DNA from 2 places in the Streptomyces sp. NBC_00354 genome. Region 1 is predicted to be linked to the other one. Evidence: riboswitches for the same ligand, from Rfam matches in the RefSeq annotation. Region 1 holds a riboswitch; the other holds the start of a gene.
The links. A riboswitch is a leader RNA that binds a small molecule or an ion and turns the genes downstream of it on or off. The one in region 1 is predicted to bind guanidine.
Positions count from the first base shown of each region.

Region 1 (10,072 bases):
CTTCTTCTCGCCGAACGCGCCGTAGGTCTCGAGGACCTTCTTCTCGGGGTCGCCGACCAGGGTGACCTTCAGGTGCTCCTTCTCGCGGAACTTCGCCAGCTTCTCCGGCTTGTCCGGGGACACCCCGATCACGTCGTAGCCGGCCTCGGCCAGCACCGCCAGGTTGTCCGTGAAATCGCAGGCCTGCTTCGTGCAGCCCGGCGTCAGCGCAGCGGGGTAGAAGTACACGATCACCTTGCGGCCCTTGTGGTCGGCGAGCGAGACCTCGTTGCCGTCCGCGTCGGGCAGGGTGAAGGCGGGGGCGGTGTCGCCCGGCTGGAGTCGCTCGCTCATGTCAACAGTCTCCTCGGGAGGGGATCGGTACGGTCCGAGACTAAGCTGACAGACTGTTCATGGTGGGCTACGCCCCCTATTCGAACCCGACGACGACGGAGGCAGCGCGGTGCCCGTGCCCGAAGCCAGGACCCCCGCACAGATCGAGGCGGACATCGTCCGCCGCCGCGAGCAGCTCGCCGAGACGCTCGACGAGATCGGCGTGCGCATGCACCCGAAGACGATCATCGGGGACGCGAAGGCCAGGGTCGCCTCGACCGTGGACCACACCGCCGGGCGTGCCGTCGTTGCCGTGAACCGCCTCCTGACGGATGTACGGGACAGCCTGCGCCACGAGGACGGCGCCCCGCGCTTCGAGCGGATCGCGCCCGTCGCTCTGGTCGCGGTCGGTGTGATCGGCCTGCTCGTGGCGTCGGCGCGGCGCAAGCGCTGATGACCCTGCGGCGTACAGGCGGGGCGCGGACGGGTAGGTTCGTGGCGTGAGCGACAACACCAACACCACCACCCACGACAAGCTGCCCATCCGCATGCTGCACGACCGTGTGCTCGTGAAGTCCGACTTGCCGGAGGGTGAGCGGCGCTCGGGCGGCGGCATCCTGATTCCGGCGACCGCTGCCGTGGGCAAGCGTCTGGCCTGGGCCGAGGTGGTCGCGGTCGGGCAGAACGTACGCAGTGTGGAGCCGGGGGACCGGGTGCTGTACGACCCGGAGGACCGGGCCGAGGTCGAGGTGCGGGGTGCGACGTACGTGCTGATGCGCGAGCGGGATCTGCATGCCGTGGCCGCGGAGCGGCTGGAGGGGTCCAAGGACTCCACCGGGTTGTACCTGTAGCGGATCGATACCTGTAGTGGATCGATGCGGATCGATCGTCGAAGGGCCGGTGACCGGGGTCACCGGCCCTTTTGCCTGCGCTTTGCTACGGTGGTGGGGAACCCCCGACGAGACGCGCCGTACCGGGTAGCCGTGGCTGTACGACAAGACGACGCACCCCGTTCGCTCTCGTTCCGGAGGTGCCTGTCATGGCCTGGGTTCTGCTTCTCGTCGCCGGTCTGCTCGAGGTCGGCTGGTCGATCGGTATGAAGTTCACGGAGGGGTTCACCCGGCTGTGGCCGAGCGTGTTCACCGGAGCCGGGATCGTCGCCAGCATGGTGTTGCTCTCCTACGCCGCCAAGACCCTGCCGATCGGTACCGCGTACGGCGTGTGGGTGGGCATCGGCGCGGCCGGGGCCGCGGTGCTGGGGATGACGGTGCTGGGTGAGCCCGTCACCGCCGCGCGGATCTTCTTCATCTGCCTGCTGCTGGTCGCCGTGGTGGGGCTGAAGGCGACATCCGGTCACTGATCTCTCCCCCCTCGTTCGGGTTACTTCCGCGATGGCGGCTATTCCAGGTAAGCCGACGGGGGGCGGCTGCGCGGGCGGCCCCCGGTGACGCCGCCCAGGACGCCGGCGGTGGTGCCGGCCGTGGTGCCCGATGTGGCTGCGCCGGTGGTCCCGGTGGTCGTCCCGCCGGTGGTGCCCTCGTTGCCCTGGCCTTCGGTCGTGTCGCCTTCCGTGGTGCCGCCCTCGGTGTCCTGCCCCTGGTTCCGGCCGCCCTGGTCCTGTTCGCCGTCCGGCGGTGTCGGGCGGTTCGGGCGGTTCGGCCGGCTCGGCGGTGCCGGGGATTCCGGGGTGCTCTCGTCCGGCGTCGGCTCGGGGCTGCTCGGGATGAACGGCGGCGGGGACGGGGCGGCGCCCGGCTGGAGTTCGAGGTCGAAGTCCAGCGGGTCGCTGCCTTCCAGGGCGGTCTTGGTGTATTGCGCCCAGATCCGGGCCGGGTAGCCGCCGCCCCCGATCCGGGCCTCGTCGAGTGCCCCGTACAGGGATTCCAGGGCCCCGGTGTCGGGGTCCTGGCCCATCATCGAGACGACCGTGACCAGGTCCGGGGTGTACGCCGCGAACCAGGCGGAGCGGTCCAGTTCGCCGGTGCCCGTCTTGCCGGCTGCCGGGTGCCCGGCGGCGAGGGCGGCCGTACCGGTGCCGTTGTCGACGACGCTGACCAGCATGGACGTGGTGGTGTCGGCGGCTTCGCGGCTGACGGCCTGCTTCGGGGTGCGGTCGGGCAAGTGGATGCTGTCGCTGCCCTTGGTGATCTTCTCGACGAGGGTGTACGGGGTGTAGCGGCCGTGGTCGGCGAGGGTCGCGTAGGCCTGGGCCATGTCCAGGACGCTGGCCTGCATGGTGCCGAGGGCCATGGCGGGGCTCGCGACGAAGTTCGGGGTGTTCTCGGGGATGCCGAGGTCGATGGCGGTCTTCTTGACCTTGGCGGTGCCGACGTCGACGGCCATCTGGGCGAAGACGGCGTTGACGGAGAGGTCGGTGGCGGTGGTGACGGGGATGTTCCCGTACGACAACTGGCCTTCGTTCTCGGGGGCGTAGGGGGTCCGGGTGCCGACGACGCGGCGCTTGTTGTCGCCGTTGTAGACGGTGTTGGGGGTGATCAGGCGGCCGTCCTGGGTGCGGGAGTCGTTCTCGACGGCGGCGGCGAACACGAACGGCTTGAAGGTGGAGGCCACTTGGTAGTCGTGCCGGGTCGCGTTGTTGACGTACTGCTTGGTGTAGTCGATGCCCCCGTACATGGCGACGACCTTGCCGGTGGCCGGGTCGATGGAGACCCCGCCGGCCCGTACGACGCGGTCGGCCTTGCGGGTTTCCGGGTCGAGTTTGCCGGCCATCTTCTCGTCGACGGCGTCGACGAACGCGTTCTGGCGGCGCTTGTCGATGGTGGTGGTGATGCGGTGGCCGCCCTCGGCGAGGGTCTTCTCGTCGAGGATCTTGTGCTCGACGATGTAGTCCTTGACGGCCTCGACGAGGTAGCCGCGTTGCCCGGAGAGTCCGGCGGCCGGGCGGACCTTGCCGGGTTCGGGGAACCGCGTCGTGGTCCGCTCGGCCGCGGGCAGCCACTGCTTCTTGACCATGCCGTCGAGTACGTAGTTCCAGCGGGCGACCGCGCGGGCGCGGCTCTGGGGGTGCGCGACGACGTCGAAGGCGCTGGGGGAGTTGAGGAGCGTGGCGAGGTAGGCGCCTTCGGCGGTGGTGAGTTTGCCGACGTCCTTGCCGTAGTAGGCCTGGGCGGCGGCCTGGATGCCGTAGGCGTTGCGGCCGAAGTAGCTGGTGTTGAGGTAGCCCTCGAGGATGTAGTCCTTCGATTTCTCGCGGCCGAGTTTGATCGCGATGAAGAACTCCTTGACCTTGCGCGTGATCGTCTGTTCCTGGCCCAGGTAGTAGTTCTTGACGTACTGCTGGGTGATGGTCGAGCCGGACTGGGTGCCCTTGCCGGTGGCCGTGTTCCAGGCGGCGCGGATCATCGCCTTGGGGTCCACCGCCCGTTCGGAGTAGAAGTCCCGGTCCTCGGCGGCCAGTACGGCTTCCTGGACCGTGCGGGGGATCTGCGAGAGCGGGACGTTGACGCGGTTGACCTCGCCGTCGCGGGCGAGCTGGGAGCCGTCGGCGTAGAGGTAGAGGTTGGACTGGGCGGTGGCGGCGGCGTTGGCGGGCGGGATGCGGACCAGCAGGTAGCCGGCGATGAGGGCACCGATGACCAGCAGGGCGAGCAGCAGGACGGCGCCGAGGACCATGCGCCAAGTGGGGACGAGGCGGCGCCAGCCGGTCCGCTTCCGTTTCCGCTCGGCCTTGTCGGCGGCCCGGCGCGACTGCTTCTCGCCGGACGGCTTCTGCGGCTTCTGCGGCTGCTGTGCTGACGGCTGCTGCGCGGGAGGTCCTGCGGGGGTGTCCGGGTCACGAGGGGTCCAGCCCGGTGGTGGTGACTGGTCGCTCATCGCCAGGACTCCTCGACGCCGTACGAAATAACCACATCTGTACTCCGTGCTGTCTACCCGATGACCGCTCGTTCCGCTTCGGACGGGCGTAAATCGGTCGCGTGGATCGCCCCTCCGCACTAAGCTCGCGCGCTTTGGCCGACGTAGGAACGACCGGGGAAAACGGAGGGATACGGTGCGCCAGGCAACGGCTCGCAGAGCGTGGCTCTATCCGGCCGTGGCGGCCGGCGGGTTCCGGCGCTACGCCACGTACGGGACGGCGACGGCGGCAGGGGTGTTCACCAACACCGTCTTCGGCTTCATCCTGGCGTACACCTACGTCGCGCTGTGGGACGAGCGGCCCGGACTCGGCGGCTACGACCAGGCGCAGGCGCTGACCTTCGTCTGGGTGAGCCAGTCGCTGCTCGCCGCGGGCGCGCTCATCGGCGGCGGTTTCCAGGACGAGATGCAGGAGCGTATCCGTACGGGTGACATCGCCGTCGACCTGTACCGGCCGGCCGATCTGCAGATGTGGTGGCTCGCGGCCGATCTGGGGCGCGCGGGCTTCCAGTTGCTCGGGCGCGGGGTGGTGCCGTTGTTCGCGGGGGCGCTGGCGTTCGAGCTGGCGCTGCCCGCCGATCCGGTGCGCTGGCTGCTGTTCCTGGTGTCCGTACTGCTGGCGCTGGTCGTCAGCTTCGGGATCCGTTACCTGCTGGGGCTGGCCGCGTTCTGGCTGATGGACGGGGCCGGGGTCAACCTGATGGCCGTCGTCGTCACGATCTTCTGCTCCGGGATGCTGCTGCCGCTGACGGTGTTCCCGGGCGGCCTCGGCGAGATCGTCCGCGCCTTGCCGTGGGCGGCGATGATCCAGGTGCCGCTGGACGTGCTGATGGGCGTGCACGCCGGCGCGGGGGGCGCGGTGCGGGCGCTGGGTTTCCAGGCGGGGTGGGCGATCGTACTGCTGGGCGCGGGGCGGCTGTTGCAGTCGGCGGCGACGCGGAAGGTGGTGGTCCAGGGTGGCTGAGGCGGTGGTGGCTCCGGCGCGGCGGCCCGGAGGACTCGTGGACGTCCCGCCGCGGAACCGGGCGGTGGAGGGGCTGCGCGGCTACGGGTTGATCGTGGCGATGTGGGTCCGGTCGACGATGACGTACCGGACGTCCTTCCTGCTCTCCACGTTCGGGAACGCGGCGATCACGCTCCTCGACTTCGTCGCGATCTGGATCATGTTCTCGCACGTGGACGTGCTCGGCGGTTTCGCGCTGCCGGAGATCGCCCTGCTGTACGGGTCCGCCTCGGCCTCGCTGGGGCTCGCGGACCTGCTCCTCGGCAATACGGACCGGATCGGCGTCCGGATCCGCGACGGCTCGCTCGACACCATGCTGGTGCGTCCGGTCCCGGTGCTCGCGCAGGTGGCGGCGGACCGCTTCGCGCTGCGGCGGGTGGGGCGGATCGGGCAGGGCCTGGCGGTGCTGGTCTGGGCGGTCTCGGCGCTGGACGTGGAGTGGACGGCCGGGAAGGTGTGGCTGATGCCGGTGATGGTCGTGGCCGGGGCGGCGATCTTCGGGGCGGTGATGGTGGCCGGGGCGGCGTTCCAGTTCGTCGCCGGTGACGCGGCGGAGGTGCAGAACTCCTTCACGTACGGCGGGAACACGATGCTCCAGTACCCGCCGGCGGTGTTCGGGAAGGACCTGCTGCGCGGGGTCACCTTCGTCGTGCCGCTGGCCTTCGTGAACTGGCTGCCCGCCCTGTACGTGCTGGGGCGGCCCGATCCGCTGGGGCTGCCGGGGTGGGTGGCGTTCCTGAGCCCGCTGGTGGCGGTGGTGGTGTTCGTACCCGCGTCGCTGGTGTGGCGTGCGGGTCTTCGTTCGTACCGGAGTACGGGGAGCTGAGCGGCTGTGGGCACGGATGTGCTGATCGAGCTGGACGGGGTCGAGAAGGTCTTCGACGTACGGCGCCGGGTGGGCCTGATGCGGCGGGAGAAGCGGCAGGTCAGGGCGGTTGACGGGATCAGCTTCGAGGTGGCGCGGGGCGAGGTGGTCGGCTACATCGGGCCCAACGGCGCCGGGAAGTCGACCACGATCAAGATGCTGACCGGCATCCTCACGCCGAGCGGCGGCCGGCTGCGGGTCGCGGGCATCGACCCGGCGCGGGAGCGGATGCGGCTGGCGCACCGGATCGGGGTGGTGTTCGGGCAGCGGACCACGCTGTGGTGGGACCTGCCGCTGAAGGACTCGTACGGGCTGATGCGGCGGATGTACCGGATCCCGGCGGCGCGGTTCAAGGAGAACCTGGAGCGCTGCGTGGACCGCCTCGACCTGGCCGAGCTGATGGACGTGCCGGTACGGCAGCTGTCGCTGGGCCAGCGGATGCGCGGGGACATCGCGGCGGCGCTGCTGCACGATCCGGACGTGCTGTACCTGGACGAGCCGACGATCGGGCTCGACGTGGTGAGCAAGGCGAAGGTACGGGGATTCCTGCGGCAGTTGAACGCGGAGCTCGGCACGACGGTACTGCTGACCACGCACGACCTCCAGGACATCGAGCAGCTGTGCGAGCGGGTGATGGTGATCGACCACGGGCGGCTGATGTACGACGGGCCGCTGGGCGGTCTGCACGCGATGGGGGAGGGCGGCGGCGAGCGGACGCTGGTGGTGGACCTGGAGCGGGAGCTTCCGGAGATCAGCGTGGCGGGGGCGCGGGTGGTGAAGGTGGACGGCCCGCGGCAGTGGCTGGCGTTCCCGGCGGGGACGTCGGCGGCGCCACTGGTGGCGGAGGTGGCGGCCCGGTACCCGCTGCTGGACCTGTCGGTACGGGAGCCGGACATCGAGGACGTGATCGCGCGGATGTACGCGGGGCGGGGGTGAGGGGGCGGGCGCTCCAGGGGGCCGGGCGGCCCGGGGCGCCCCGGGGCCAGGGACAGGGGGACAAGGGATAAGGGATCAGGGGTCACGGATAAGGGATCACGGATAAGGGATCACGGATAAGGGATCAGGGATAAGGGATAAATCAGGGGCGAGCCGGGGTCGGAGCCAGGGCTGGGCCATACAACTCCCTTGCGTGGCTGCATAGGCTGTTCCCCATGACTGACGAGCGGCCGGAGAAGCCGTTGCCGGAGCTGAGGGCGTCGGACGCCGACCGTGACCGGGTGGTGGAGCGTCTGCGGGACGCCGTCGCCGAGGGCCGGATCGACATGGAGGAGTTCGAGGAGCGGCTGGAGGCTGCGTACAAGTCGAAGACGTACGCCGAACTGGAACCACTGACCCGCGACTTGCCTGCGCCGGGCGCGGCCCCGATGCCGATTGCGGCGTCGGGTCCGGCCCCGGCCCCGGTGCCTTCCGACAGCTCGTGGTCGTCCCGGATCGGCGGCGGCGTCGGTCTGCCCGCGGGAACCTCGCCGGCCGTCGCGGTCATGTCGTCGTTCCAGCGCAAGGGCAACTGGACGGTGCCCGCCCGCCTGGACGCGGTGGCGTTCTGGGGCGGCGGCGAGCTCGACCTGCGCGAGGCGAACTTCGCGCAGCGGGAGGTGGTCATCAACTGCGTCGCGATCATGGGCGGGATCCAGATCACCGTCCCGCCGGGCGTGGAGGTCGACGTCCGGGGCTTCGGCTTCATGGGCGCCTTCGACCAGCGCGACGCACCGGGTCCGGTCGTCCCGGGCGCCCCGCGGGTGGTCGTGACGGGCTTCGCCTTCTGGGGCGGCGTCGAAATCAAAACCAAATCCCCCAAGCGCCCCAAACCCCTACCCGGCGGCCCGAACCTCCGCAAGGAGCTGTAGCGGGCCCGTACAGGCCTCCGGGCCTGGACGGCCCGGACACCCCGGACCGAGCCCTGGCCGGTACGCGAGGCCCGACGGAGCCCGGCCGGCCCGCACGGGTCGTCCGGCGGCGGTAGGTCCGGCGGGGGCGTGTGCCTCCGGGCTCGGTCGCGTCGTACGGGACGCCGGGCCCCTCGCGGGCAGCGAATCGGCGTGCCGGGAACTCCTCGGGCCTCCTGGGAGTCGGATGCTATGCAGACAAAACCGGCGCCCGGGGGAAGGGAGGAGCACGTGGACAACAGCACCGACGCCGTAGGCACTGGCAATGGCACTGGAACTGGCGGCTTCGTGTTCAGCGAGGCCGACGAGGAGCGCCGCCGCGGCGTCCGCCGCATGAAGACCACCGCGACCGGCCTCCTGATCCTGGTCGCGCTGGTCTACGTACTGACCACCTGGGCCGAGCACTCCGGAGCCGGCGGCTGGGCCGGCTACGTCCGGGCCGCCGCCGAGGCCGGCATGGTCGGCGCGCTCGCGGACTGGTTCGCCGTCACTGCGCTGTTCCGGCGCCCGCTCGGCCTGCCCATCCCGCACACCGCGATCATCCCGACCAAGAAGGACCAGCTCGGCGTCTCCCTCGGAGAGTTCGTCGGCGAGAACTTCCTCTCCCCGGACGTGGTCCGCGCCCGCCTGCACGCCCTCCGTATCGGCAGCCGCCTCGGAGCCTGGCTGGCCGAGCCCGCGCACGCGGACCGGGTCACGGCCGAGCTGGCCACCGCGCTGCGCGGAGCCCTGACCGTACTGCGCGATTCCGATGTGCAGGCCGTCGTGGGCGAGGCCATCACCCGGCGAGCCGAGACCGCCGAGATCGCGCCGGGGATCGGCAAGACGCTGGAGAAGGTCGTCGTGGACGGCGGGCACCGCCGCGTCGTCGACCTCGTCTGCGTCAAGGCCCACGACTGGCTGGTGACGCACGGGGAGTCGGTGATGGGCGCCGTCCAGGGCGGCGCCCCCGGCTGGACCCCGCGGTTCGTGGACCGCAAGGTCGGCGAGCGCGTGTACAAGGAACTGCTCCGCTTCCTGACCGAGATGCGGGACATGCCGGAGCACCCGGCGCGCGGGGCGGTGGACCGGTTCCTGACGGACTTCGCGGCCGACCTCCAGTCGGACACGGACACCCGGGCCCGGGTGGAGCGCCTGAAGTCCGAGATCCTGCAGCGTGAGGAGGTCCAGGACGTGATCGCCTCTGCCTGGACCGCGATCCGGTCGATGATCATCTCGGCGGCGGAGGACGAGCAGAGCGAGCTGCGGCTGCGGGTCCGGTCCTCGCTGCTGTCGCTGGGGGCGCGGCTGGCGACGGACGGCCGGCTCCAGGACAAGGTGGAGGGCTGGATCGAGGGCGCGGTGGTGTACGTGGTGACCACCTACCGGGCCGAGATCACCTCGCTGATCACGGACACGGTGGCCGGGTGGGACGCCGAGCACACGTCGCGGAAGATCGAGGCCCACATCGGTCGGGACCTGCAGTTCATCCGCATCAACGGCACGGTGGTCGGCGCCCTGGCCGGACTCCTGATCTACGTGGTGTCGCAGGCGTTCGGCGCGTAGGCGGGCAGGCGGGCAGGCGGGCAGCGGCCAGCGGGCAGGCGGGCAGGCGGGCAGGCGGCCGGGCGGCGAGGCGGCCCGGCGGGCATGCGGGCTCGACGCGGGGAGCCGTGCCTGCCACCGGGCCTGCCCGGCCCCCGGCCCGGCTGCCTCAGCCGCGGTCGGCGACGACCCAGGACGCGGTCGCCACGACGGCCGCGGCCCCGAGGACGGCCGGCCACGCCCCGACCTTCTTGGCCAGCGGGTGCGCGCCCGCGAAGCCAGCGAGGTACAGCGCGCCGAGCCCGGCCGCCGCGGGGGTGCCGCCGCGCCGGTGCCATTCCCGCCCGGCGGCGAGCCCGGCGGCGCCGAGCACGACACCGCCCAGCGGACGCTTCTTGGTCCACCGGGCGACGGCGTACCCGCCGACCAGTCCGGCGGCCGCCACTGCGGAACTCGGTACGCGCGCCATGCCCACTTGCCCACTCCTCAAGTCGTCTGATCTGACGGATCTCACTTGTACTACTACTGCGAGTGCTACGAGGCTAACGCGGGGGCTTGACCACCCGGCGGGCCCCCAGCGCCCCCAGCACGAGCACGGCCCCGCCGATC
Region 1 covers NZ_CP107983.1:5,319,760-5,329,831, forward strand. Annotated here, with positions in the region: gene bcp (thioredoxin-dependent thiol peroxidase) at 1-333, opposite strand, end outside; gene OHT74_RS24325 (DUF3618 domain-containing protein) at 449-766, shown strand; gene OHT74_RS24330 (GroES family chaperonin) at 861-1,163, shown strand; guanidine-III (ykkC-III) riboswitch at 1,243-1,321, shown strand; gene OHT74_RS24335 (DMT family transporter) at 1,352-1,672, shown strand; gene OHT74_RS24340 (transglycosylase domain-containing protein) at 1,711-4,146, opposite strand; gene OHT74_RS24345 (ABC transporter permease) at 4,322-5,149, shown strand; gene OHT74_RS24350 (ABC transporter permease) at 5,142-6,014, shown strand; gene OHT74_RS24355 (ABC transporter ATP-binding protein) at 6,021-6,989, shown strand; gene OHT74_RS24360 (DUF1707 SHOCT-like domain-containing protein) at 7,205-7,900, shown strand; gene OHT74_RS24365 (DUF445 domain-containing protein) at 8,132-9,484, shown strand; gene OHT74_RS24370 (hypothetical protein) at 9,633-9,932, opposite strand; gene OHT74_RS24375 (hypothetical protein) at 10,006-10,072, opposite strand, start outside.

Region 2 (10,072 bases), 4.9 Mb from region 1:
ACATGTCCGACGCGGCCAAGGCCGCGCTGCGCACCGCCTTGCAGAAGCTGCGGACCGACCTGCATGCCCCCGCGGCCTTTCCCGCACCCGTGCTCGAAGCGGCCGACGCCGCCGCGCACTCGCCCCGGCTGCCCGACAAGGACGCCACCCATCTGCCGCTCTTCACGATCGATCCGCCGACGTCGAAGGACCTCGACCAGGCCATGTACCTGGAGCGGCGCCCCGGCGGCGGGTTCCGCGTGTACTACGCCATCGCCGACGTGGCCGCCTTCGTCGTGCCCGGCGGCGCGCTGGACGCCGAGGCCCAGAAGCGGATCGTGACGCTGTACTTCCCCGACGGCAAGGTGGCCCTGTACCCGCCCGCGCTCTCCGAGGGCGCGGCCAGCCTGCTGCCGGACCAGACCGTCCCCGCCCTGCTGTGGCAGCACGACCTCGACGCCCACGGCGAGGTGACCACGTCGTACGTGAGCCGCGCCCTGGTCCGCAGTAAGGCCAAACTCGACTACGCGGGCGTCCAGCACTCCATCGACTCCGGCACCGCGGAGGAGTCCGTGGCCCTGCTGCGCGACATCGGCACCCTGCGCGAGGCCGTCGAGGCCGCGCGGGGCGGCATCTCGCTCACCCTCCCGGAGCAGGAGGTCACGTTCGAGGACGGATCGTTCCGGCTGAGCTACCGGGCGCCGTTGCCCGTGGACGGCTGGAACGAGCAGATCTCCCTCATGACCGGGATGGCCGCGGCCCGGATGATGCTGGACAGCGGTCCGGGCATCCTGCGGACCCAGGACATGGCCCCGACCCACGAGGTCACACGACTGCACCGCATCGCCCAGGGCCTGGGCATCGACTGGCCGCACCACGTCTCGTACGCCGAGCTGATCCGCTCGCTCGATCCGCACGACCAGAAGCACGCGGCCTTCCTCCACGAGGCGGCCGGCGCCCTGCTGCTGAAATCGGTCTACAAGTCCTTCCGCGACCACGACCACATCCCCGAGCAGACGAGCCACGCGGCGATCGCGGCCCCGTACACGCACTGCACGGCCCCGCTGCGGCGTCTGGTCGACCGGTACGCCGGTGAGCTGTGCGTGGCTTCCTGCGCTGGCCAGGCCCCGCCGGACTGGGTGCTCGCCGCCCTGGACGGCCTGCCGATCACGATGGCGAAGGCGAAGGGGAGTGCGGCGGACCGGCAGTCCGTGGACCTGGTGGAGGCGGCAGTGCTCATGGACCGGGTGGGCGGCATCTTCGACGCCACGGTGATCGACACCGACGAGGAAGAGGTCCCGCCGAACCGGCGGGAGGGACAGGTCCAGATGGCGGAGCCCGCCGTGGTGGGCAGAGTCACCTCGGCGGACGTCGACCTCAAGCTGGGCGCAAGCGTCCGGGTCAGGCTCGAGCGGGCCGACCCCGCGTTCTCTGACAGGAACAAGAAGATCCTCTTCAGCTTGGTGCAGGACTGGTGACCTGAGTCAGGGATCCGCACTTCTGCGGAGTCGGAAATGGCGTCACCGAACCGTCGGGGTGCACGTCGCGGCGCTGGTCCCAGCCCAGCCAGGCAGCCCATGCGGCGACCGTGATGAGAAACAAGGGCGGGCCGGGGCGGGGGCTCGGGCGCTGCCGGCCCTCGGCATCGGCGGTCAGCCGGCCGCCGCGGCCGGTACCTGGCTGAACGCGGGGATCTTCATGCCCCGCCACACCACGTCCAGGCACAGCCGCTCGAACCGCAGCGGATGCTGGAGGACCTCGCCCCGGCAGCCCGCCCGATGCCGGTGGCCAACGCCGTGCGCGGGGTCCTGACCCAGCACGCCGCTCGGCCCGGCCAGACGAAACGGTGTGTCAGGAGACGCTCTTGGTCGCGCTGGAGACGACGCACTCCTTGTATTCGCCTCCGTCGCCCTTGCCGGTGTACGGCGTTGTGGCCTCGGCCTGCTGGGATCCGCCGGCCTTGACCGTCAGGTTGGTGACCCTGGCCGTGGCGGCGAGGGCGCTCGAGCCGGGCGCGCCTTCGAACTTCATGGTGATGTTGTAGGTGTAGCTCAACGAGCCGCTGTTGGTGACGGTGAGCCGGGCGACGAGGTTCTTGCCCGACTCGTCCAGGCGGCACTTGTCGATCTTGATGTCACGCTCGGCCTTGTTGGCGCTGCTCGAACCGCCCGTAACGGAGGAGTTGCCGGACGAGGTACCGCTGCTGCTGTCGCTGCCGCCAGTGGTGCTGCCGGTGGTACCACTGCTGGAGCTGCCCGAGCTGCTGGAGTGCGAGGAGCTGGAGCCGTGGCTGCCACCGCAGCTGGCGCCGTGGGAGCCACGGGCTCCCGTCAGCGCGACGACGGCGACACCGAAGACGGCTATTGCCCGGACATGACGAAGCTTCACATTCAATCCCGTTGCAAAGAGTGATGAGCAAGTAGGGCACCTTGGCAGGCGCACGTCACCTTAATACCGTCTTTATGTCGCCCGGTCGCGCCCATCCGGACGGGCCCACATGATCGTGACACGATCACGACATACTGATCACAACCGGGAACTCAGGCTGCCAACTTCTGCGGCATCTGCGCCATGCGCACGGAGTTCGACACCATGCCCTGCGGGCGAATTGCATCCTTGAGCAGGGACCACAGCAGCAGCCCGTCTGTGCTCCTGGCGCACAGGAAGTCCCCGGCCTCGGGGGCGACTTCGCTGCCCTGAGTGAGTGCCGCGACGAGCAGCACCGCGCACCCGCTGCTCGCCCTCGTCCTTCCAGCTGACACCGGGCGCGGGCCGGCTCTAAGTTCTCTTGTAGGCGATTGCACTCGGGGGAATTGTGGAGCAGTTGAAGGCCGGTGACCCGGCGGCCGTCGGCCCGTACCGGATTACGGCGCGGCTCGGCGCGGGCGGCATGGGGCAGGTCTACCTCGGAGAATCGCGCAGTGGTCGGCGGGTGGCGGTGAAGGTCGTCCGGCCGGAGATCGCCTCGGACCCCGGTTTCCGGGCGCGGTTTCGGCGCGAGGTGGAGGCGGCGAAGGCGGTCGGAGGCTTCTGGACGGCGACCGTGGTCGATGCGGATCCGGAGGCGGAGACGCCCTGGGTGGCCAGCGACTACATTCCGGCACCCAATCTTGCCGAACGGGTCCGGGAGAACGGGCCGTTGACGGAGGACGCGGTATGGCGGCTCGGGGCGGGCCTGGCAGAGGCGCTGCACTCCGTGCACCGGGCGGGGCTCGTCCACCGGGATCTCAAGCCCGCGAACGTCCTGCTCACGGAGAACGGGCCGCGGCTCATCGACTTCGGGATCGCCAAGGCGCTGAACGGTGCGACCATGCTCACCCGGACGGGCGTGGCGATCGGCACCGCCGGATTCATGTCGCCCGAGCAGGCCCAGGGCGGCAGTGTCGGCACGGCCAGCGACATCTTCTCGCTCGGTACGGTCCTGTGCTTCGCGGCCACTGGGCGCATGCCGTTCGGGGAGGGCAGTGCTGCGGGGCTGCTCTACCGGGTCGTGCACGAGATGCCGAACCTGGAACGCCTGCCGGAGGGACTCCGGACGGTGCTGGGAGAGTGCCTGGAAAAGCGAGCGGAGAGGCGGCCGTCTGCGGAGGAGGTGTTGTCCGCACTGAGCGGGGGTGGTGCGGAGACTGTGACGCGTCCGGTGATGGGTGCCGACATAGGTGTGGGTTCGCCTGTGGCTCTGCCGGACCTGGCGCCTACTTCCCCGCCACCTCCGCCGCTTGGCGCACCCGGGCCGCCGGCCTTGCCGGCGGAGGAGACGGTCATGGATGCAGTCCCAGTCCGGGCAGTCGTTGAGCGGGCCTCGGGGACGCCCATCGAGGTGCGGTACTCGATGGGGCACATGCGCGTCGCCTTCGCGGCCACGCTCGCCGGGACCGTTCCGCTCGGCGTGGCCGTGTTCTCCTTCGTGGACCATCCCCTCTCCGCCGCATTGGCAAGCATCGTCGCGCTTGTCCTGTTCAGCCTGGGAGGCCTGGCCATGGCACGCGGGGACGCGGCGTGTGTACGGGTGGCGGGTGACGGGCTCTACTTCCTGCGTGAAGGTCACGAATGGAGCGCGACCTGGGAAGAGCTGGCACAGGTAACTCTGCGGTCCACGCGCTGGGGTCTGCTTCAGGAGTTCGTCGTGGTTGGCGAACTAGCGCCGGCGGCGACGAAGAATGTCGTATGGGAACGCTTCCAGCCTGCCGGTGCCGGCCCCAGGGCGGCAGTCACCACCATCCGTTTCCGCAACACAGCACTGGCACGGGCGGAGATCCGAAGGCTGCACGAGGCGCTGCTGCACCGTGCTGGTAAGCGCTACTCGTACGACGGTGGACTTCTCGCCGTCATCCGCAGTCATTGACTCGGTGGGGGCGGGTGAGGCGGGTCACTACAGGTGAATGTCCCGGCGGGCCTGCTCCCGTTGCTAGATTGTTCGGCGGCCCGGTCCCGAGGCCCCGGACGAGATGCGCCGTACCCGGTTATGCACGACGACGCGCCAGGCGCCGTCCCACCGGCAGGCGCCGAAGCGCTGTCCGGCCCCGGGCGGCGTTCCCTCGTCGCACAGATGGGCTGACCACATGACCGTGCCGCTGACCCGCACCCTCTACCGGACGACCGCACACGCCAGCGGGGGCCGTACCGGATCGGTGGTCACCGACGACGGGCGCCTCGACGTCCGTCTGGCCCCGCCGCGCAAGAAGGTGCCCGGTACCACCAACCCCGAGCAGTTGTTCGCGGCCGGGTTCGCCGCCTGTTTCACGTCTGCGCTGGCCGAGGTCGCAGCCGAATTCGGGGCGGATGCCTCGGCCGCGCGCGTGGCGTGCGAGGTACAGCTCGGTACCACGGACACGCCCGCCGGCTACGGTCTCGCGGTCGGCCTCACGGTCTCCCTGCCGGGGTGGAAGGCGGCTGACCTGCTGCCCCTGCTCCACCGGGCGGACGCGGTCTGCCCCTACTCCCAGGCGGTCCGCGGGAACATCGAGCTCTCGCTGCTGGCCGTGGACGACACCGCCGCCGATGCCTGAGCCGGCAGGCGGCCTCGGAACCCCTCCGGCAGCGGGCGGGCCGGGCATCCCGGTGCCCGAGCGGGGTGCGTGGCTGCGGCGCGGCATCAGCCGGAACGGCGGTCCCCTGGTGGAAGACCGCGAGGTGGTGTGGCTGCAGGCCGGCCCGTACTTCGCCGACAGCCGGGGCTTCGCCGGCGTCACGTCCTTCGACGGCTCCCGCGTGCATTTCCACCACCTGGAGGGCGAGCCCGGCGAGGACACGGGCACCTTCCGGTGGGAGGGTGCGAACCTCATCGAGTGGGGCACCAACACGGACGGCAGTACGTTCCTGGAGGTCTGGACCCCACTGCCCGCCGACGACGGCGACACCGGCTCCTGGGCCGGTACCGGCTACCACGTGGTGCGCGTCGGCCGACACCTCGTACACGTCGATTCCCGTGCGGGTACGTACTGGCGGACGTGACCGGCCACGGCTTCGACCGAGGCCGACGGGAGTGTGAGGCAAACTTTCTCCAGACTGCGAGGTGTCTCATGAGCTCCTTGCAACTGGCAGTGTCGTCATGTTCCTGTGGCTGTTCCTCTTTACGTGGGTCGGCTGGCGGCGGCGCAGGCATGGCGGCGGCGGCGGAGCATCCACTGCCGGGGCATGGGGCGAGCTCTTCCATCCGTCACAGCGACACGTGCAACAGGAGCGGGAACGCCAACTTGTCCTCAGGGACGACGCCGAATCCGGTGCACCCCCCAGCTCTGTTGACCTCGACTCCGGCAAGGCGGTTATCCGCCCCGTGCAGAGCGCCACGAGCAGGTACGACGCGCTGTAGCGGTTCGTTACATCACCATCCGCCCGTGCACGACTGCCAGAAGTTCTCGGTTTCCTCCAGCCCCGTGCATCCGCTGAGCCGGCAGAAGCTGGTCGTCCTGCCGGACTGTTTTCCCCGCACCAGCACGCCGGGTCCACGCCTTGGCGGCCGACAGCCGATCAGCAGGTCGAGTTGGTCTGCCTGCCGACCAACTCCGTAGGCGCATGAGCTCGGAGCGTATTTCTACTCCAGCAGCTTTTTCCTGGTGCAGTAACTTGCCAACGCCCCCTGGGAATGACCAGCTGCCGCAGAGTAGGACAACCGGAGGATCATCCATGCCCCGAGAGGCGCCGTACCTCGCAGTAGCCGACGTGCTGCGCGCACGGATTCTCGCGGGAGAGTGGGAGATCGGGGAGTGCCTGCCGTCCCGGGCACGGCTCGCCGTGGAGTACGGGGTCGGACGCAACGTCATGCAGAGGGCCATGGACCGTTTGATCATCGACGGTCTCCTCGAAGGACGCGCCGGCTCGGGCACCTACGTCCGCATGCCGCGAGAGCGCCTGCGGCTGGTCCGCTCGCGGCACCGCGAACGCCGGGATGGCTCTCCTCCCTGGCACGACAGGAGGGAGCGGGGCAGGGCCGACGCCTGGGACTCACACAGTCAGGTGCGCGTCCCCGCACCTGAGCCAATCGCCGAGCGGCTCGCCATCAGCTCCGGGGACCTCTGTGTCAATACGCATTACGAGTTCCTCGCGGACGGGCAACCTGTCCAGCTTTCCGAATCCTGGGAGCCCATGGCTATCACGGATGGAACGCCGATTGTGCTGCCCGAGATGGGTCCCCTGGCGGGAAAAGGGGTGGTCGAGCGCATGCGTTCCATTGGCGTGGTCATCTCGACAGTGGTCGAGGTGCCGCGCCCGGCTCGTGCCACTCAGGTGCAGGCGAACCTTCTGGGGATCAGCACGGGGGATCTCGTGCTTCAGATCGAGCGGACCCTCTTCGACATGGAAGGACGTCCGGTGGAAACGGCCGACATGGTCATTCCGGACGTGCGTCGGGAAGTGGTCTACGAGTTCGGAGTCGGCCGACTGTAGTCGTTGAAGTCATTTAGAGAGACATCGCAAATTCGACAGTAGGGCATTCCATGGCAAAATCATCCCGACTCGGCCTCTTAGGTAATCGGGACTTCGGGCGGTTGTTTGCTGCCACTGCGCTCGGCCAGTTGGGCGACCGCATCATCTTTCTGGCCTTGCCTCTGGTTGCCATCGCGGCATTGCATGCCGACGAGTTCCAGGTGGGCTTACTGACTGCGATGGCTTCGGCAGGATCGCTCCTGGTCGGACTGCCGGCAGGCGCGTGGGTGGACCGCATGCGGAAGCGATCGGTGATGATCAGCACTGATCTCGCTCGCGCGCTGTTCCTCTTGACGGTTCCGGTGGCGTGGTGGGCGGGCCTTCTCACCATCTGGTGGGTCTATGCAGTCGCCTTGGTTCATGGAGTGTTGACTGTCTTCTTCGATGTTGCATACGTCAGCTATCTCCCGCACTTGGTGGGACGTAGCAATCTCGTGGAAGGAAACTCAAAACTGTCGGCCATACGCTCGGTGACCAGTATCAGCGGGCCGGCGGTGGCAGGGCCGCTGGTCGGTCTGGTTGGAGCTCCTGCAACGCTTTTGGCGAGTTCGGCCGGGATGGTTATGTCGGGACTGCTCGCGATCACCATCCGGAAACGCGAAAAGAAGCCTGAGGCGAGTGTTCACCCTCAATTGGGCCGAGAGATAAAGGAGGGGCTGAAGTTCGTCATCAAGTCCCCTACCCTCCGTGCGATCATGCTGGGGGATGCGATATTCAACCTCTTCCTGGTTATGTACCAGACCATGTTGCTGGTCTTTTTGGAGCGGGAGATAGGTCTCCAGTCCTTTGGTGTCGGCCTCATTTTGTCGGGAATGGGTTGTGGTGCCTTGCTGGGTGCACTGTTGGCAACCAGGGTCTCCAAGCGGGTCGGGCAAGGTCCGGTCATCTGGCTCGCGTCGCTGGTTACCTGTCCGTTGACTGTGCTCATGCCTTTGGCGCGAACGGGTTGGAGCGTGTACGTGGCTGCGATCGGACTCGCGGCTCTTTCACTGGGTGGAGTCGTCCGTGTGGTGACTCAGTCAAGCTTCCAACAGGCCCTGACGCCGGATCGGCTTCTGGGCCGGATGAGCGCAACAGCCCGCTTTGTTTCCTGGGGTGGCATTCCTCTTGGTGGGCTTTTGGGTGGAGCCTCGGGCTCTGTGTTCGGAGCGGCAGGCACTTTGTGGATTGGTGCAGCCGGTATGACGCTGAGTGTCCTTCCCAACTTCCTTTCACCGCTTCGAAAAATGCGCACGTTGCCCACGGAGAAGGCCCCCGAGTACGCGCTTTGAGGCGTCGCAGATGGCTGACAAACAAGTGCGTACGTATGACCTGTAGGGCTCTGGCCGATGCGGCGTCTCAATCGGCAAGCACGTCGGTGGGGCGATTCATGGTGCCTCGGCTGACGTCTGCCTCCCGCCAAAGGTTGTTCTTTGCCAGCTTGCCGTCGGTACAGGTCGGTCGGCCGGTGAAAGGTCGTCTCTGCAGACTTGGACGTGTCTCGACCTGTTCCTGAAGGGCGTGACACTTCTTGCGGCTTCTGCGCAGCTCGCCGCGGAGCTCGGCGAGTTCCGCGGTGTATCGGTGCTGCAGGATGCCAGCCGGGCTGGTGGCGGTCCGGGCGTCCCATTCGGTGAGGATCTCGGTGGCTCGGTTCATCGTGGCCCGGCTGACCTCGGCCTCGCGGCAGAGGTTGTTCTTGGTGAGTTTGCCGTCGGTGTGCTGGGACTGGCCGGACAGAAGCCGTTCCATGGCATCGCGCAGGGCCTGTTCCGTCTTGGTGGAGACGGTCACTGGCCGGCCTTCTTGAGCATCAGGGCCACCTCGTTCAGTTGGGCATCGAGCAGAGCTCGGCGGTTGGCGGGGAGCTTGGGATCGGCTCGCAGCCGGTTTAGGGAGCTGCGTTCAGAACCGGGTGCGCTGTAGCAGGTCACGTTCAACCCGGAGATCGCCGCGCTGAGCTTTGCCGATGGCCCGCAGTTCGGCGGCCTTCTCGTACTGCGGCGAAGGCCTCGCGCATGCGGTCGGCGCCGGGGCCGAAGCCGATGGTCTCGCCGCGGCTGTCGGCCGCGAAGAGTTCCGTGACGCGCTGAAACTTCCGCTCGGCGATGGCGTTGTCGAGATGGCGGGCCCAGGACGAGGCGGGCTCCATGTATCCGCCTGTGGTCCGGTTGGCCAGGGCTCGGGTAGCGGCGTGCTTGAGCTGCATGCCGACCGCGATCTCCGAGCCGGGGAAGTCCCGGGTGAGCATCGCCATGGTTCTGCGGAACATGTGCGGTGTGATGTGCTGGGGCGGGATCTCGTCCAGGCCGGTGATGTTCCGGCGTCGGTTGACGTGGTCGACGAAGTCCTCGATCACGTCCTTGCTGGTGAACAAGGCTTCCGGATTGCGGCCTGGGACGGACGCGAACGCCAACTCGGGGTGCTGGGAGAGCCGTTCGGCGAGCTCGATGGCCCGGGCGACCGGTTCGATAATCCACCAGCACGCGTCGTGCCAGGGTCCGCGGCTTCCGTCGGGGCGGTCGACCTCCAACAGTTCGGGCAGCAGCCCGTACTGGACGCGGCCGGCCGCGACGAGCCGTTCGACGGCGGCCCGGCGTGCGCGGCCGGTGCTGCTAGTGGTGGAGAACAGGTTCCTGCGGTCTGAGTCGAGTCCGACCATCCGGGCCAGCAGGTCCCAGTGGACCGGGCCTTCCCGTCCGGTCTGGGCACCGGGCGGTCGGGCCGGGACACGGCTCGCCGGGTCGGTGAGCCAGGCGGTGAGCCAGCGGTCCGCTTCCGGCAGCTTGATGTCTTCCACGCGTGCCTCGATCGCCTGCCAGCGATCGAGGGCCCGCAGGATGTCCGGGGCGAAGACAGTGATGTAGGTCCAGGCGGCCCGGACCAGCGGGAACCAGGTCTCCGGCTTGACCACCGGCGTCTTGAGCGGGCCGTTGACCGGCAGCTTGAGGACCGCGACGGCGGACATGCCCGGCCAGGGGTCCTCCTCCAGGCCGCCGTCGGCCAGGGCCCGGCCGAACCGGTGCAGGGCCTTGATGACCACGATGTGATCGACGAGGCGGGGCTCCGGGTCCGAGTTGCTGTGATGAGCGAGGAAGCGGTGGAAGTCCTCCGTCGTCCACCGGCTGACCAGCTCGGGCAGATGCTGGTCGGCTCCGAAGGCGGCGAGTTCCCGCAGACACGTGGTCCG
Region 2 covers NZ_CP107983.1:407,832-417,903, forward strand. Annotated here, with positions in the region: gene OHT74_RS01950 (RNB domain-containing ribonuclease) at 1-1,457, shown strand, start outside; gene OHT74_RS01955 (hypothetical protein) at 1,632-1,799, opposite strand; gene OHT74_RS01960 (hypothetical protein) at 1,831-2,367, opposite strand; gene OHT74_RS01965 (hypothetical protein) at 2,520-2,702, opposite strand; gene OHT74_RS01970 (serine/threonine-protein kinase) at 2,795-4,324, shown strand; guanidine-III (ykkC-III) riboswitch at 4,399-4,461, shown strand; gene OHT74_RS01975 (Ohr family peroxiredoxin) at 4,542-4,988, shown strand; gene OHT74_RS01980 (hypothetical protein) at 4,981-5,433, shown strand; gene OHT74_RS01985 (DUF6191 domain-containing protein) at 5,531-5,791, shown strand; gene OHT74_RS01990 (GntR family transcriptional regulator) at 6,106-6,864, shown strand; gene OHT74_RS01995 (MFS transporter) at 6,915-8,174, shown strand; gene OHT74_RS02000 (hypothetical protein) at 8,242-8,676, opposite strand; gene OHT74_RS02005 (hypothetical protein) at 8,819-10,072, opposite strand, start outside.
Region 2: linked by a shared signal. The riboswitch ahead of OHT74_RS01975 (Ohr family peroxiredoxin) and the one ahead of OHT74_RS24335 (DMT family transporter) in region 1 are both predicted to bind guanidine.